4 regions of the Lactobacillus panisapium genome follow, and region 1 is predicted to be linked to each of the others. Evidence: predicted binding sites of a transcription regulator. Region 1 holds the regulator's gene; each other region holds the start of a gene.
What was found. The regulator Rex, encoded in region 1, represses fermentation and respiration genes when NADH is low (regulators of the CRP and FNR family bind a similar motif). The targets are predictions, from matches to a motif close to TTGTGAANTANTTCACAA.
Positions count from the first base shown of each region.

Region 2: GYM71_RS00590 (acyl-CoA dehydrogenase family protein) is a predicted target of Rex. The motif match lies at 1,210-1,227, and genes of this name have one in related genera.
Region 3: GYM71_RS09080 (FAD-binding protein) is a predicted target of Rex. The motif match lies at 1,226-1,243, and genes of this name have one in related genera.
Region 4: GYM71_RS09680 (NAD(P)-dependent alcohol dehydrogenase) is a predicted target of Rex. The motif match lies at 1,982-1,999, and genes of this name have one in related genera.

Region 1 covers NZ_CP048268.1:1,520,843-1,524,060, forward strand. Annotated here, with positions in the region: gene groL (chaperonin GroEL) at 1-1,138, opposite strand, end outside; gene groES (co-chaperone GroES) at 1,155-1,439, opposite strand; gene GYM71_RS07285 (redox-sensing transcriptional repressor Rex) at 1,621-2,262, opposite strand; gene GYM71_RS07290 (ABC-F family ATP-binding cassette domain-containing protein) at 2,576-3,218, shown strand, end outside.
Region 2 covers NZ_CP048268.1:125,196-128,413, reverse strand. Annotated here, with positions in the region: gene GYM71_RS00590 (acyl-CoA dehydrogenase family protein) at 1-1,128, opposite strand, end outside; gene GYM71_RS00585 (LysR family transcriptional regulator) at 1,480-2,391, shown strand; gene GYM71_RS00580 (nitronate monooxygenase) at 2,420-2,605, shown strand; gene GYM71_RS00575 (nitronate monooxygenase) at 2,660-3,218, shown strand, end outside.
Region 3 covers NZ_CP048268.1:1,916,851-1,920,068, forward strand. Annotated here, with positions in the region: gene GYM71_RS09080 (FAD-binding protein) at 1-1,181, opposite strand, end outside; gene GYM71_RS09085 (MucBP domain-containing protein) at 1,340-3,218, opposite strand, start outside.
Region 4 covers NZ_CP048268.1:2,055,909-2,059,126, reverse strand. Annotated here, with positions in the region: gene GYM71_RS09690 (ATP-binding cassette domain-containing protein) at 1-185, shown strand, start outside; gene GYM71_RS09685 (hypothetical protein) at 178-678, shown strand; gene GYM71_RS09680 (NAD(P)-dependent alcohol dehydrogenase) at 820-1,938, opposite strand; gene GYM71_RS09675 (alpha-glucosidase) at 2,140-3,218, shown strand, end outside.

The DNA.
Region 1 (3,218 bases):
CAACATGAATAACAGCTACACCACCAGTTAATTTAGCAAGACGTTCTTGCAACTTCTTCTTGTCAAAGTCTGAAGTAGTTTCTTCGATTTGACTTCTGATTGAGTCTTCACGTTCTTTAATTGCTTCATCTGAACCAGCACCATCAACAATAGTCGTTGAGTCCTTAGTAACAGTGATGCGACGTGCTTTACCTAATTGATCAATCGTTGTGTCCTTTAATTCAAGACCAAGATCTTCGGTAATAACTGTACCACCAGTAAGAGCGGCAATATCTTGTAATTGTTCTTTACGACGGTCACCAAAGCCTGGAGCCTTAACAGCAACAACGTTGAAAGTACCACGAATCTTGTTCAATACTAAAGTAGGAAGTGCTTCACCAGAAACATCGTCAGCGATAATCAATAATGATTTACCTTGTTGAACAATCTCTTGCAATAATGGCAAGATGTCTTGAATGTTAGAAATCTTCTTGTCAGTAATTAAAACATATGGGTTGTCCAAATCTGCTTCCATCTTATCGTTGTCAGTTACCATGTATTGTGATAAGTAACCACGATCGAATTGCATACCTTCAACTACTGATAATTCAGTTTCAATACCACGTGAGTCTTCAATTGTGATAACACCATCGTTACCAACTTTTTCCATTGCGTCAGCGATTAAGTCACCAACTTCTTTTGAAGCAGATGAAACTGAAGCAACTTGCGCAATTTGATCTTTTGAAGAAACAGTGTGACTTACTTTATGTAATTCATCAACAACAGCCTTGGTAGCTTTTTCAATTCCGCGACGAACACCTACGGGGTTAGCACCAGCAGTTACGTTCTTCATTCCTTCACGGATGATTGCTTGAGTTAACACAACTGCAGTAGTGGTACCGTCACCAGCAATGTCGTTAGTCTTTTGTGCAGCTTCGGCAACTAATTTAGCACCCATGTTTTCGTAGTGGTCTTTTAATTCAATTGACTTAGCAATGGTAACACCATCGTTAGTAATTTCAGGATTGCCGTAAGATTGCTCTAAGACAACGTTTCTACCTTTAGGACCGATTGTTGCCTTAACAGTATCAGCTAACTTATCAACACCCTTTAATAGGGAACGTCTTGCTTTTTCTGAGAATTTAATATCTTTTGCCATAATTTTCGCTCCTTAATTACTTAACCACTGCCAAAATATCTTTTTCATGAAGGACTAAGAATTTTTCACCTTCGTATTCAACGTTAGTGCCAGAATACTTGTCATATAGAACAACGTCGCCCTTTTCAACTGACATTGGGATCTTGTTGCCGTTTTCTGCATAACTGCCTTCACCGACAGCAACAACTTCACCTTCTGTTGGCTTTTCTTTAGCATTTGAAGCAAGGACGATTCCGCCTACAGTCTTTTCTTCTTCTTCTTTAACTTTTACGATCACGCGATCACCAATTGGTTGTAACACGTTTGTCCCTCCTAATTTTAATTTAAAATCATTTTTGTTATTTGTTAGCACTCTTATTAACCAAGTGCTAACTTACAAATATGATAATACCCCCTTTTAATAAAAAAAGCAAGAAAAAATTAGCACTTTTTTACTTAAAGTGCTAACTTTCTTTAGCCATTGCAGCGGCGGCTTTATATATTTATCTATTCTTATCTTTATCCGAATCAAGGAAATAAATGAGGGTTTGTAATTCAGTCGCCAAGTCAACATTTTGAATTCTAACCCCGGTTGGAGCTGATAACCGAATTGGCGTAAAGTTCATAATGCCCTTAATGCCAGCTTCGACCATGTCATCCGCTGTTTTTTGTGCAGAATCTGACGGCACTGTCAAAATAGCGATGGTGATCTGTTGGTCACTCAGCTGCTTTTGCAATTCACTCATTTCATAAACAGGAACGCCACTCAAAATTTTACCCGTAATTTTAGGATTAATATCAAAAGCACAGGAAATTCGGATGTTATTGCTTCGTTTGAAGTTATAGTTGAGCAAGGCGTGCCCCAAATTACCTACACCAACTAATGCAACATTAGTTAAAGTATCTTGATTTAAAATCTTTTTAAAAAAGGATAGGAGACTTTTGACATCATAGCCATACCCACGCTTACCCAAAGCACCAAAATATGAAAAATCACGACGGATTGATGCACTATCAACCTGAACTGCTTCTGATAATTCAGTAGATGAAACTTTTTCTTTACCAGCTTCATTCAGGATAATTAGGTAACGATAGTAAAGCGGCAGTCTCTTCGCTGTCGCTGTAGGTATTTTTATTTTTTCCATTTTAAAAAGCCTCCAACTTAATATCACTAGTGAGCTTTTTTGTGAATTCACTCATCAATTAATATTATTTTACCTATAACTTACTGATATTTGCAAATGTTTTTTCACAATCTAACACAATCACAAAACACGATTTTACTGTTAATTAACCCGCTTTACATGGTAATTAAAAAATTATTTGTAAATAACTGAGCAAATACTCGTAATCAATTTACTAATGATGAAAAAATAATTTTACTTAAAAAAGGCTTATTTCTCATGCAGTTGCCAGCAGTCTTGCCACATATGCTAAAATAGACTTTAGGTGAAAAATATGATAATTGCACAAGGACACGATTTAGAAAAACAATTTGGTGCCAATACGCTATTCAATCACGTTAATTTCTCGATTGATTCAAATGCAAGAATTGGCCTTGTAGGACCAAATGGAGTTGGTAAAACCACACTCCTTAAAATTATGACGGGTGAAGAAGAAGCTACCCACGGCGAATTTACCATTAATAAAGGGATCGATGTGGGTTATATCGCGCAGGAAAATGGCTTAGATGAAAGTAAGAGCATTTGGGATGAAATGCTGACCGTTTTTGCGCCATTAATTGCAAAAGGACAAAAAATCCGCGGCTTGCAACAAGCAATTGCCGAACATCCGGAAGATAAGCAACTTTTAAAACAATATGACCAGTTGCAATTTGATTTTGAACAACAAGGTGGATATACCTATCAGGCGGATATTAAAAGTATTTTGAATGGTTTTAACTTCCCTGAAAATACTTGGACTAAAATTATTGGTGATCTTTCTGGTGGTGAAAAAACCCGGCTTGCCTTTGTCAAACTGCTATTACGCAAGCCACCGCTACTTTTACTCGATGAGCCGACCAACTATTTAGATCTAGACACACTTGACTGGCTAGAAGGTTTTCTTAAAACATATTCCGGAGCAATTTTAGTTGTCTCTC
Region 2 (3,218 bases), 790 kb from region 1:
AGCTGGGCCATAAGGATTGTCTTGGAAGTAGCCAATTCCACCAAAAATCTCTAACATATAATCAGAAACCAGCTTAACAGTATTAATACTTTCAAGTTTAGCTAATGACGCCTTCTTAGTAATATCCTTGCCTTCATCGTAATCTTTAGCTAAGTCCCATAACATTAATCTAAGTGCATGAACTTTAGCACCCATGTCGGCAATTTCAAAAATGATTGATTGCCGCTTGCATAATGGCTTACCGAAAGTTACCCGGTCTTTAGAGTATGCAATCGACATCTCCAACATTCTTTGAGCCATTCCTAAGTTAGAATCAGCAATATGTGCACGCGATAATGATAGCGAAGAGATTGCAACTTTCATTCCTTCGCCACGTTTACCCAACATAAATTTGTCTGGCACGCGCATATCTGTAAACTTTAAGTCGGCATGACCAGCACCGCGGCACCCCATCATCAGTGGCATTTCATTAGCTTCAAATCCGGGTGTATTTGTTGGGACAAAGAATGCAGATAAACGCTCATCACCTTCTTTATCAGGATCAGTAACAACGATTAGATAAGTAAAGTCAGCTACATCTGCATGAGAAATCAGCGTCTTTTCCCCGTTAATTACCCAGTCATCGCCGTCTTTAACAGCCAAGGTATGCAAATCTGCACCCGTACCACCGCTTTTTTCAGTTAAGGCAAAATTGGCATAAATTGATTTGTCCTGAAATTTATCCATATACTTATCTTTTAATTCTTGGCTACCAAAATTATCAATAATTCGCCAATTCATGTCAGAAGCATGGTGCAAGTGCATCCTAATACCACCTTGAGTACGAGAAAATTCTTCTTGTACTTGTAGAATTTGTTTTTCACTTAAACCCCAACCACCATATTGTTTTGGCAATGCAAAGCGATACAGGTCATGCTTAATTGCTATTGGGAAAAAGTCTTGTGGAAACTTACGATTTTCTTCAATATAGTTAGTCATACGGTCAAATTCATTTTGGGCCAAATGTCTAATTTCTTTAACGTAATTGGCAAAGTCTTCGTCGGTCATCGACTCGCCTGGCTTAGCCTTATGCATAATTGGTGTTTCTTCATATGGTGGTAATACATGCAATTGTTTTTGTTCAGTCATAATACAATCTCCTTTTTACTTTCTGAAGTTTTTTGAAAGCACTCTTAATTGACAAGTGTATTATGTTGACAAAAATTGCCTTTGTAAAATTGATAACAAAGTTACTTTTATTAGTTTTATAAATACTTTTGCCATTATTTTGGCGGAAGTTTTGTTAAAATGACAAAGATTATTGCTAACTTCTTAAATCGTCCGGTAAATTTATCAGCTAAATTACAACGCGCTCAGTTATTAAGCTAATATATTAATTTTTCCAATTAATATATTAAAAAATGTGAAAGCGTTTTTATTAAATAAGGTATAGCATCTATTATTAGGTAGTGAATATCACATATTTTTTGAGGTACTATCATGAATTTAAATCAACTTTACTATTTTCGTGAATTGGCAGAACAAAAACAATACACTACAGCGGCTGAAAATTTATATATTAGTCAGCCCACTCTTTCAATATCAATCAAACAACTAGAAAAAGAATTGCATTGTAAACTATTTAAGCATAATGGTCGCTACGTTCAATTAACCGACTATGGACGTATTTTTTACGATACGGTTACTAAATCTTTGGCCACCCTTGACCATGGTAAAAAGAAAATTGAGCAAAAAATTAGTCAAGACAAAGGTAACATTCATATTGCTGGCATCCCTACCGCAATTGGAATCTTGCTTCCTAACTTGACCAAACAATATCAACAAGAAAGCAGCATTGCACCTCATTTTATTTATCACGACAACCCTTCTTATCAAATTTGCGAAGGCATTAAAAATGGCTGGTATGATATCGGCATCTGTTCTTATGTGCCCGAATTCAGTGATTTTACTTATGTTCCACTTTATACTGAAGAAATTATTGCCATCGTTTCACAAGAAAACGAACTGGCAAAAATTACGGAAATGTCCCCAGAAGAGCTGCAGGGTGAATCAATTATTACCTATTCAAAAAAGATTCAAATTGGCAAAGACATCACTAATGCCTTATTAGCTACCGCATCAGATTTACGCATTACTAATCGTTTACATGATGAATTGGCTATTGCTGGTCAGGTTCTTACAAATGATATCGTCGGGGTAGTGGCTAAAACGATCTATCTTAGTGGTTTTAACATTCACACAATTAAGCTCGATTTACCTAAAAATACGCGCCAGGTGTACTTGGTCTATGATTCTAACCAAAACTTTTCACCAGAAATCATTGATTTTCTTGATTTTATTAAAAGCCGTAAAAAAGAAATTCAAGAAATGGTTGATAATATTCCGGTCTAATTGATTGGAGGAGGTGCAACATTTTCAGATGAATAAATTATGTCAATTATTAGGGGTTAATTTACCAATTGTCCAAGAGCCTATTCACACGCTAACCAATGGTAAACTGATTGCCGCCATTTCAGAAGCAGGTTCATTAGGAATTCTGGGAATTAATGCCGGTTATCACGCACCTGATGCGCTAACAGGAGCCTCGGCAAGTAGTAGCGACTAAGTTGGCAAAGCTGGCAACAATTATATCCTTGACGCAATGCAGGAAAGAAATTTGATGAATGAACAAATAGACTATGTCTTAGCTCATACCTTTCGCCCATTTGCCATTGAAATTCCTAGTAGTGCCAGCATACCTGAGCAAGATCATACGGCAATGGAACTTGTAGAATTAATGCGCAAAAGAAGACTTACCATTGCTCTTTTTGAGGGATTTGGTCAAATTGCTTCAAAAGAATGGGTCCAATTACTTCACCATAATGGGATTAAAGTTATGCAAGTTGTCTCCCAGACTGATAGGGTAAAACAAGCGCAAAAAAATGGAATTGATATTCTTATTTATCCGCAAAAAGAAGGACTGCCAGAATTTGTCCATGAAGCGCAAGCCACTCCCGTCTTAGCTGGCTGTGATACCGCTAATCCTAAGGCCTTAACTCACGCTTTAGCTTGTGGTGCACAAGGCGTCTTTCTCAAAACTGTTTTTGCCGCTAGTGAAGAAGCGCCCACAGCTACGTCTATTAAAAATGCGTTGATCAAAGCCAAAAATTCGGATTTGGTTTCCTTCAAATTAAACAACCGGACGATTTTTTCATTACCGGGAAAATTGCCTAATCACT
Region 3 (3,218 bases), 400 kb from region 1:
TCAGGATCATTGCCTGCTTGGCATGCCTGGTTAAAGCGAGCAAGTGTATCTTCCAAGGTGGCTTTTGCAACACCAATCTTTTCTGCTAGCTCGCCAATCGTTGCGGCCTCAATAACATTATCTGTATACGGCTGATAGTTGCCAATAATTGGATCTTGGTCTAATTCAGCTTTTTTAGCTTTATCAAAAATCAAATAAGGGTGTTCTTGGTTGAGCGGCACTTTCCACTGACCATGGTTCTTAATGTGACCGTGACGATTCTCTTCCGCTTCGTTAAAGTATCTGGTACCGTCATCACCCACAACAAACGAACTGCCATGAGCAACTACTTCATTTTGCTTACCCAGCATTAGGCGGCCACGCTCACCTTTTGGTACGGCAAATGCCATCCCGTGCAGCAAACCTAATGATTCATAGTTGTATAAATGCCAGAAATCAGCGCCAACTTGCTGAGCCATCTTGATGCCATCCCCCTTATTGTACAAGGTGCCAAGAGGGGCTAGTTTTTTAGCGCCAATAAAATCTTCAATCATTGTTTGGTTATTTTCAAAGCCGCCGGTACACATTACCACACCGGTCTTGGCTTGCACTTTAAGCAGCTGATGCTTGCGCTCAATCAAGACGCCTTCAATCTTGCGACTGACTGGATCCTGAATTAATTCCTTAGCCGGGGTCTCATACATCACATCAATTTGATCTTGGCGCTTAACGACCTCTTCTTTTAAAATTTTCCAAAGTGCAGCGTCAAACCATGACTCACGTACGGTAGTAAAATCATATGAAGTCGAACCTGGAAATTCTGGGAATTCCTCAAACGCATAGCGGGCTTCAGGGGCATAATTTTTAGCGCTGCAAGGTTTTACGCCTAAATATTTAGTAACATAATTAGGAATATCCACCATTCCTGCAACATAGGTATCGATCATCTCTTCATCAAGTGACATCGGTGCCGTCAGACTCTGATAATATTTTTTTAATTCATTAAAATCATTACCCGTACCAATTAACTGGGCCGAATAACGGGTATTGCCACCTTCATGACCTTCAGGTGCAACATCGACAAGCAGTACTTTTGCACCATTATCAGCGGCAAAGCGTGCAGCTGTTGCTCCAGCACCGCCAAAACCTAGTACAACAACATCATAATTGGCATCCCACTTGATGTCTTTTTGATAAATCATGATTGATTCCTTCTTTACTATGTAATCACTTTCATTAAATTAATAAGTTAATTTTATCACAAATATCTTTTTAGCAACCTTACTATTTAAAAAATCGTCCGTTTTTTAAACGAACGATTTTACTCAATTAAATATTAAAACTAGGAGATCATTACTTGTTAGAAGTTGGCCTTTTTAACAAGTCTATTTTTGCCAATAAGATAGAATAATTTGCCATGTCTCTTAACAGCTGCTCCGTAAGTTCGACAAGCTTGATGACGCTTTAAAAGTTTGATTTTTTTACCAGCTTGATTAAACACATAAGCATTATGACGTAATTTACGCACAACGCCATCAATATTAGTAGCCCTCACATATTCATTATTAGCCAGCACATAATACTTACGGTTATTAATAAGCTTCGTTCCATAGGTATTAATCACTGTACCTTGTCCCAGCCATCCAGCTATTCTTTTTTCTTTTTCATTATAAATATATGAATTATGCATAACCGCCTTGCTAACAGGAAGTTTGATTTTGGCATCATTTGAGTCACTGCTATTGTCTTTGCCAGTGGTTGTGCTTGGAGCCGCAATGATCACTGTTCCGCCGCCTTGACCCCCAGCAGTACTATTGGCACTGGCATCTTTGGCGTAAACATAAACTACGTCTTGCTTTTGATTCGTAAAAGTACCTGAGGCATTAGCCGGTGTAGTCTTGAGCTGGTAACCATTAATGACCAACGGATAACTCTGATACTGCGTTCCGATAATGCCACCCAAAATGACATCTGTGGCAACTGGCTTGCCCTTCTCATCTTGATAGTGGACCGTTACGTTAGCAACTGACAGCGGGTTTCTAGTATAGACGTAAATAAGAGTTTGTTCTTTATTAGTAAATTGACCCGTGGAATTTTCTGGTGCAGTTTTTAAACTATAACCTTCAATTGGAATTGCGGTACTGCTATAGGAATCATTAATATAACCCGTTAAGACAATATCGGAGTGAATTGAGTGACCAGCTTCATCTTGATAGCGCACAATCACATTGCCTGCTTTGACCGGATCTTTGGTATAAATATAAATCACTGTTTGCTCATGATCGGTAAATATCCCGGTAGCATTTTCTGGCGTTGTTTTAAGCGTATAACCATCAATTTTAACAGCTACACTAGTATATGTTGTGCCACCTTCACCTGTCAGGACTACGTCTTGGGCAATTTGTTTTCCTTGGACATCCTGATATTTAACGGTAACCGGTTTAGCGGTAGAGAGATAAATATAGTCAACATTGATATCATCGCCATTATAAGTTCCCTCACTGTTTTCTGGTATATTTGTTTCATCTAATTGATAATAAGGAATGTCTTTGGCCTTAGTACTGTAATTTGTCCCTACACGACCGTATATTGTGTCTGCTGGTGAAATTTCTTTGCCTGCTTGGTTATGATAGGTAATTTTTAAAGTGGCAAAACGGACATAAGTATCTGCATCCTTAGTACCATCATAATTATCCTGTAAATCTTGCGATGACCAACTCTTATTTCCTTGTGGCAGATCTATTGTCCCATTTTCGCCGACATTGCGCCAAGTACCTGGCAATTCAATATTCGCAGTTACAAGATAATTTTTGTGACCTAGCTTTAGCGTAACTAAGTTGCTTAAGCCAGCCAGCATATTTGCCCGATATCTGCCTTGAGCGTTCATAACCTTACTCATATCAAAATTGCTGATGTCCAAATCTGTTAAACTATAGCAGCTAACAAATACCCCAGAAAAGTCTTGAACGTTTGAAGTATTAAAATTATTCACATTAATTGTTTTCAATTTTTGACAATAACCAAACATATTAGCCATTGTCATTACCTGGGCAGTATTAAAATGGCTTACGTCAAGTTGGGTTAAACTGTTATCTTGTGAAAACATCATCGACATATCCCTAACTTGGGCGGTATCAAAATGACTCAAGTCTAAACTGGTTAAAGATGAACAGGAATCAAACATTGAAGACATCGTGATTACTTGAGCAGTATTAAAATGACTTAAGTCTAAACTAGTT
Region 4 (3,218 bases), 540 kb from region 1:
ACATAATATTACTTGATGAGCCCACACGCGGTATTGACCAAGAAAGCATTGGGCAATTTTTGACCCTCCTAAATCGACTGAAACAGGAAAATAAAACAGTAATCATTGCTAGTCATGATCAAATTGACGAGATTAACTATGATCAGGGCTTAACACTACAAAATGGAATTTTGCTTAATGAATAAAAAATATTCTTTCACTATTTATGCCGTTATTTCTGCGTTAATCATTTTGCTGGCTAGGCAAAATTGGAATACGGTATATTTAAAGTTACCTCAATTGGTGCAGGCAAGTTTTGGTTGGATTAGAAGTCCAATGAAACTGGCGTTAATAAGTGCTAATAATTTTGTTTTTGATTATGTCACGATTATCCTGCCCCGAATGGAAAGAAATTCAATCGAGTCTTTTATTATTGTGCGTAAACCCAAGCTGCAGGCTTTAATAAGGGGCTTAGCTCCTAAAGAATATTCGTATTTACTTTTATTTGTCATAGTCCACTTAACTGCTTTTGATATCAGTAATCTTATTAGTTCAGTATTAATATTGTTGGTAATGATAATAGCCTGGTTAGTATTAGTGTTTGTTATGACATATCGCTTGTCAGTAGTTAAACAGAATGTATTAGTCTTCTTGCTCTTATTGGGATTACGTACTTTAATATTTAGTTTGAATTTATAGTTTGAAAAATCGATCTGATCCGCATCTTGTTTGGTTTATGCATGAATTTCGATTTGAGGAGAAAGCGATCTTTCAGACTAAACCAAAAAACGTTGAGAGTTTTTTCTCAACGTTTTTTAGTATTGTCATATGACAGATTAGCTATTCTGGTTGGTAATCTGGATCGATAATTAATACAGGCTTAATCGTCTTACCAGAAATTGAATCGGCATTTGCTTGATTAATGTCTTCAAACTTGTAGAACTTTTCGGTTTCGTCAAATGGGAATTTACCTAATTGATAAAATTCAAGCAGTCGTGGAATGTCAACTTGTGGAATTGCGTCCCCCATGTTGACGCCGACAACTTTTTTATCATCGACACATAGATCATTCCAGGTAGAAACAGTGAGATTTTGAGCAGTAACTGCAATTGCCGCGCAGGTGCCGCCTTGTGCTAAGGCATCAACCGCATTCTTGATTACACCGCTAATTCCTGTAGTATCAACGGTCCAGTCAACACCATAGCCATTAGTAAGCTCTTTTATTTTAGCAACTGGGTCATCTGTCTTGCTGTTAATTGCTGCTGTTGCCCCTAATTTTTTAGCTAATTCTAACCGTTCAGGAACAACATCAACTGCAATTACCTTAGTGCAGCCACTAATTGAGCCGGCCATCATGGCAGCAAGACCAACAGCGCCCGTACCAAAGACAGCAATTGTATCGCCAGGTTTAGGTTGCAAAGTATTAAAGACGGTTCCAGAACCTGTAACATAACCACAGCCAAGAGGACCGGCCTTACGTAAGTCAACGCTGTTATCAACTTTAACTGCATTGCGCTGATCAACTACGGTAGTAGTGGTAAAGGACGATTGGTTAAACATGTCACAAATTCGTTTACCATTTTTTTGAAAATGATCTTCACCATCAGCCCGGACGCCTGATAAGTTATAGTCACTGTAGTGGCGACATTGAGTAGGAATACCTTTGAGACAATTATCACAAATTCCGTCCGCATAAAACGACAAAATTACGTGATCGCCAACTTTGAAGTTTTTAACTTGATTGCCGACCTTTTCAACAATTCCAGCGCCTTCATGGCCTAAAATTACGGGATAACCAACACTGGAATCACCCTTGCGCAAGGCTTCATCTGAGTGACAAATACCGGTAGCAACCATATGGATTTGCAAATCGGTTGGGCCAACTTCGTGTAAATCGATATCATCTTCAATTTCGAATTGGCTACCCATTTTTTGAACGACAGCTGCTTTAATCTTCATCAAAATTTCCTCCTCTTATAATTTTTTAATAGTTTCAAAGTTATTGTGAGCTTTTTAACATTTAAATGCAATACTTTGCCCAAAAAATATATGCAGATAGTTAATTACCACCTAAAACCATTTTTTGATACCGGTAACATTCACTACTGTCTTGTAACTAACCGCAGTTCTTCGCTAAACTACAGCTGGAGGATTAAGCAAATGACGCATTGGTATGATAACGCAATAATTTATCAAATTTATCCTAAATCTTTTCAAGATAGTAATGGTGATGGGATTGGCGATCTGAATGGGATTAGACAACGTATTCCTTATTTGAAAAAGCTGGGGATTAACGCGGTGTGGCTCAATCCAATCTTTGTTTCACCCCAAGTTGATAATGGCTATGACGTGGCAGATTACTTTGCGATTGATCCTGCAATGGGAACAATGGCAGATTTTGAGCAGTTAATTAAGCAGCTGCATCAAGAAAAAATTAAAATTATCCTCGATTTGGTACTTAATCACACTTCCGATCAACATCCTTGGTTTCAAAAGGCGATTAATAATCCAAAAAGCAAGTACCGCAATTATTATCTTTTCGCGGGTAGTAACAACAAGCGGCCAAATAATTGGGGCAGCTTCTTTGGCGGTAGTGTCTGGGAGAGTGACCCGAAAAATAGCGGTCAGTCATATTTTCACTTGTTTGATAAACACATGCCCGATTTAAACTGGGCAAATCCGGCACTCAGACAGGAAATGATCCAAGTTGCTGAATATTGGCTGGCTAAAGGAATTGACGGTCTTCGGTTAGATGCATTTATTCATATCGCCAAGGCTGACTTGCGTCAAAATTTTCCGGCACCAAATGATGCTGAACCAGTTATTGCTGAACCGTTTTTTGCTAACTTGCCCCAAGTGCAAGAGTGGCTGCAACCATTTTGTCAGCAAATAAAGCGTGACTTTCCTGACGCCTTGCTCTTGGGCGAAGCAGCAAGTGCAAACGTGAACTTAGCAGCCGATTATACAAGTAAGAAAAATAGCTTGCTAGATAGCGTGATCACTTTTCGCTATTTCACGGATGATGAGAGCAAAATTAATCCGCGTTTACCAGCGCAATATCAGCCAAAAGAGCTTGACTGGCAAATCTTCAAGCAGACGCAAGCTATCTGGCAGCAAACCCTGGCAGAGATTTCGTTACCGACTCTTTACTGGAATAACCATGATATGCCAAGAATGGCAACTCGTTTGGCGCATACCAGAATTCAGATCCAAAGCCTAGCAATGCTGATGTATTTGCA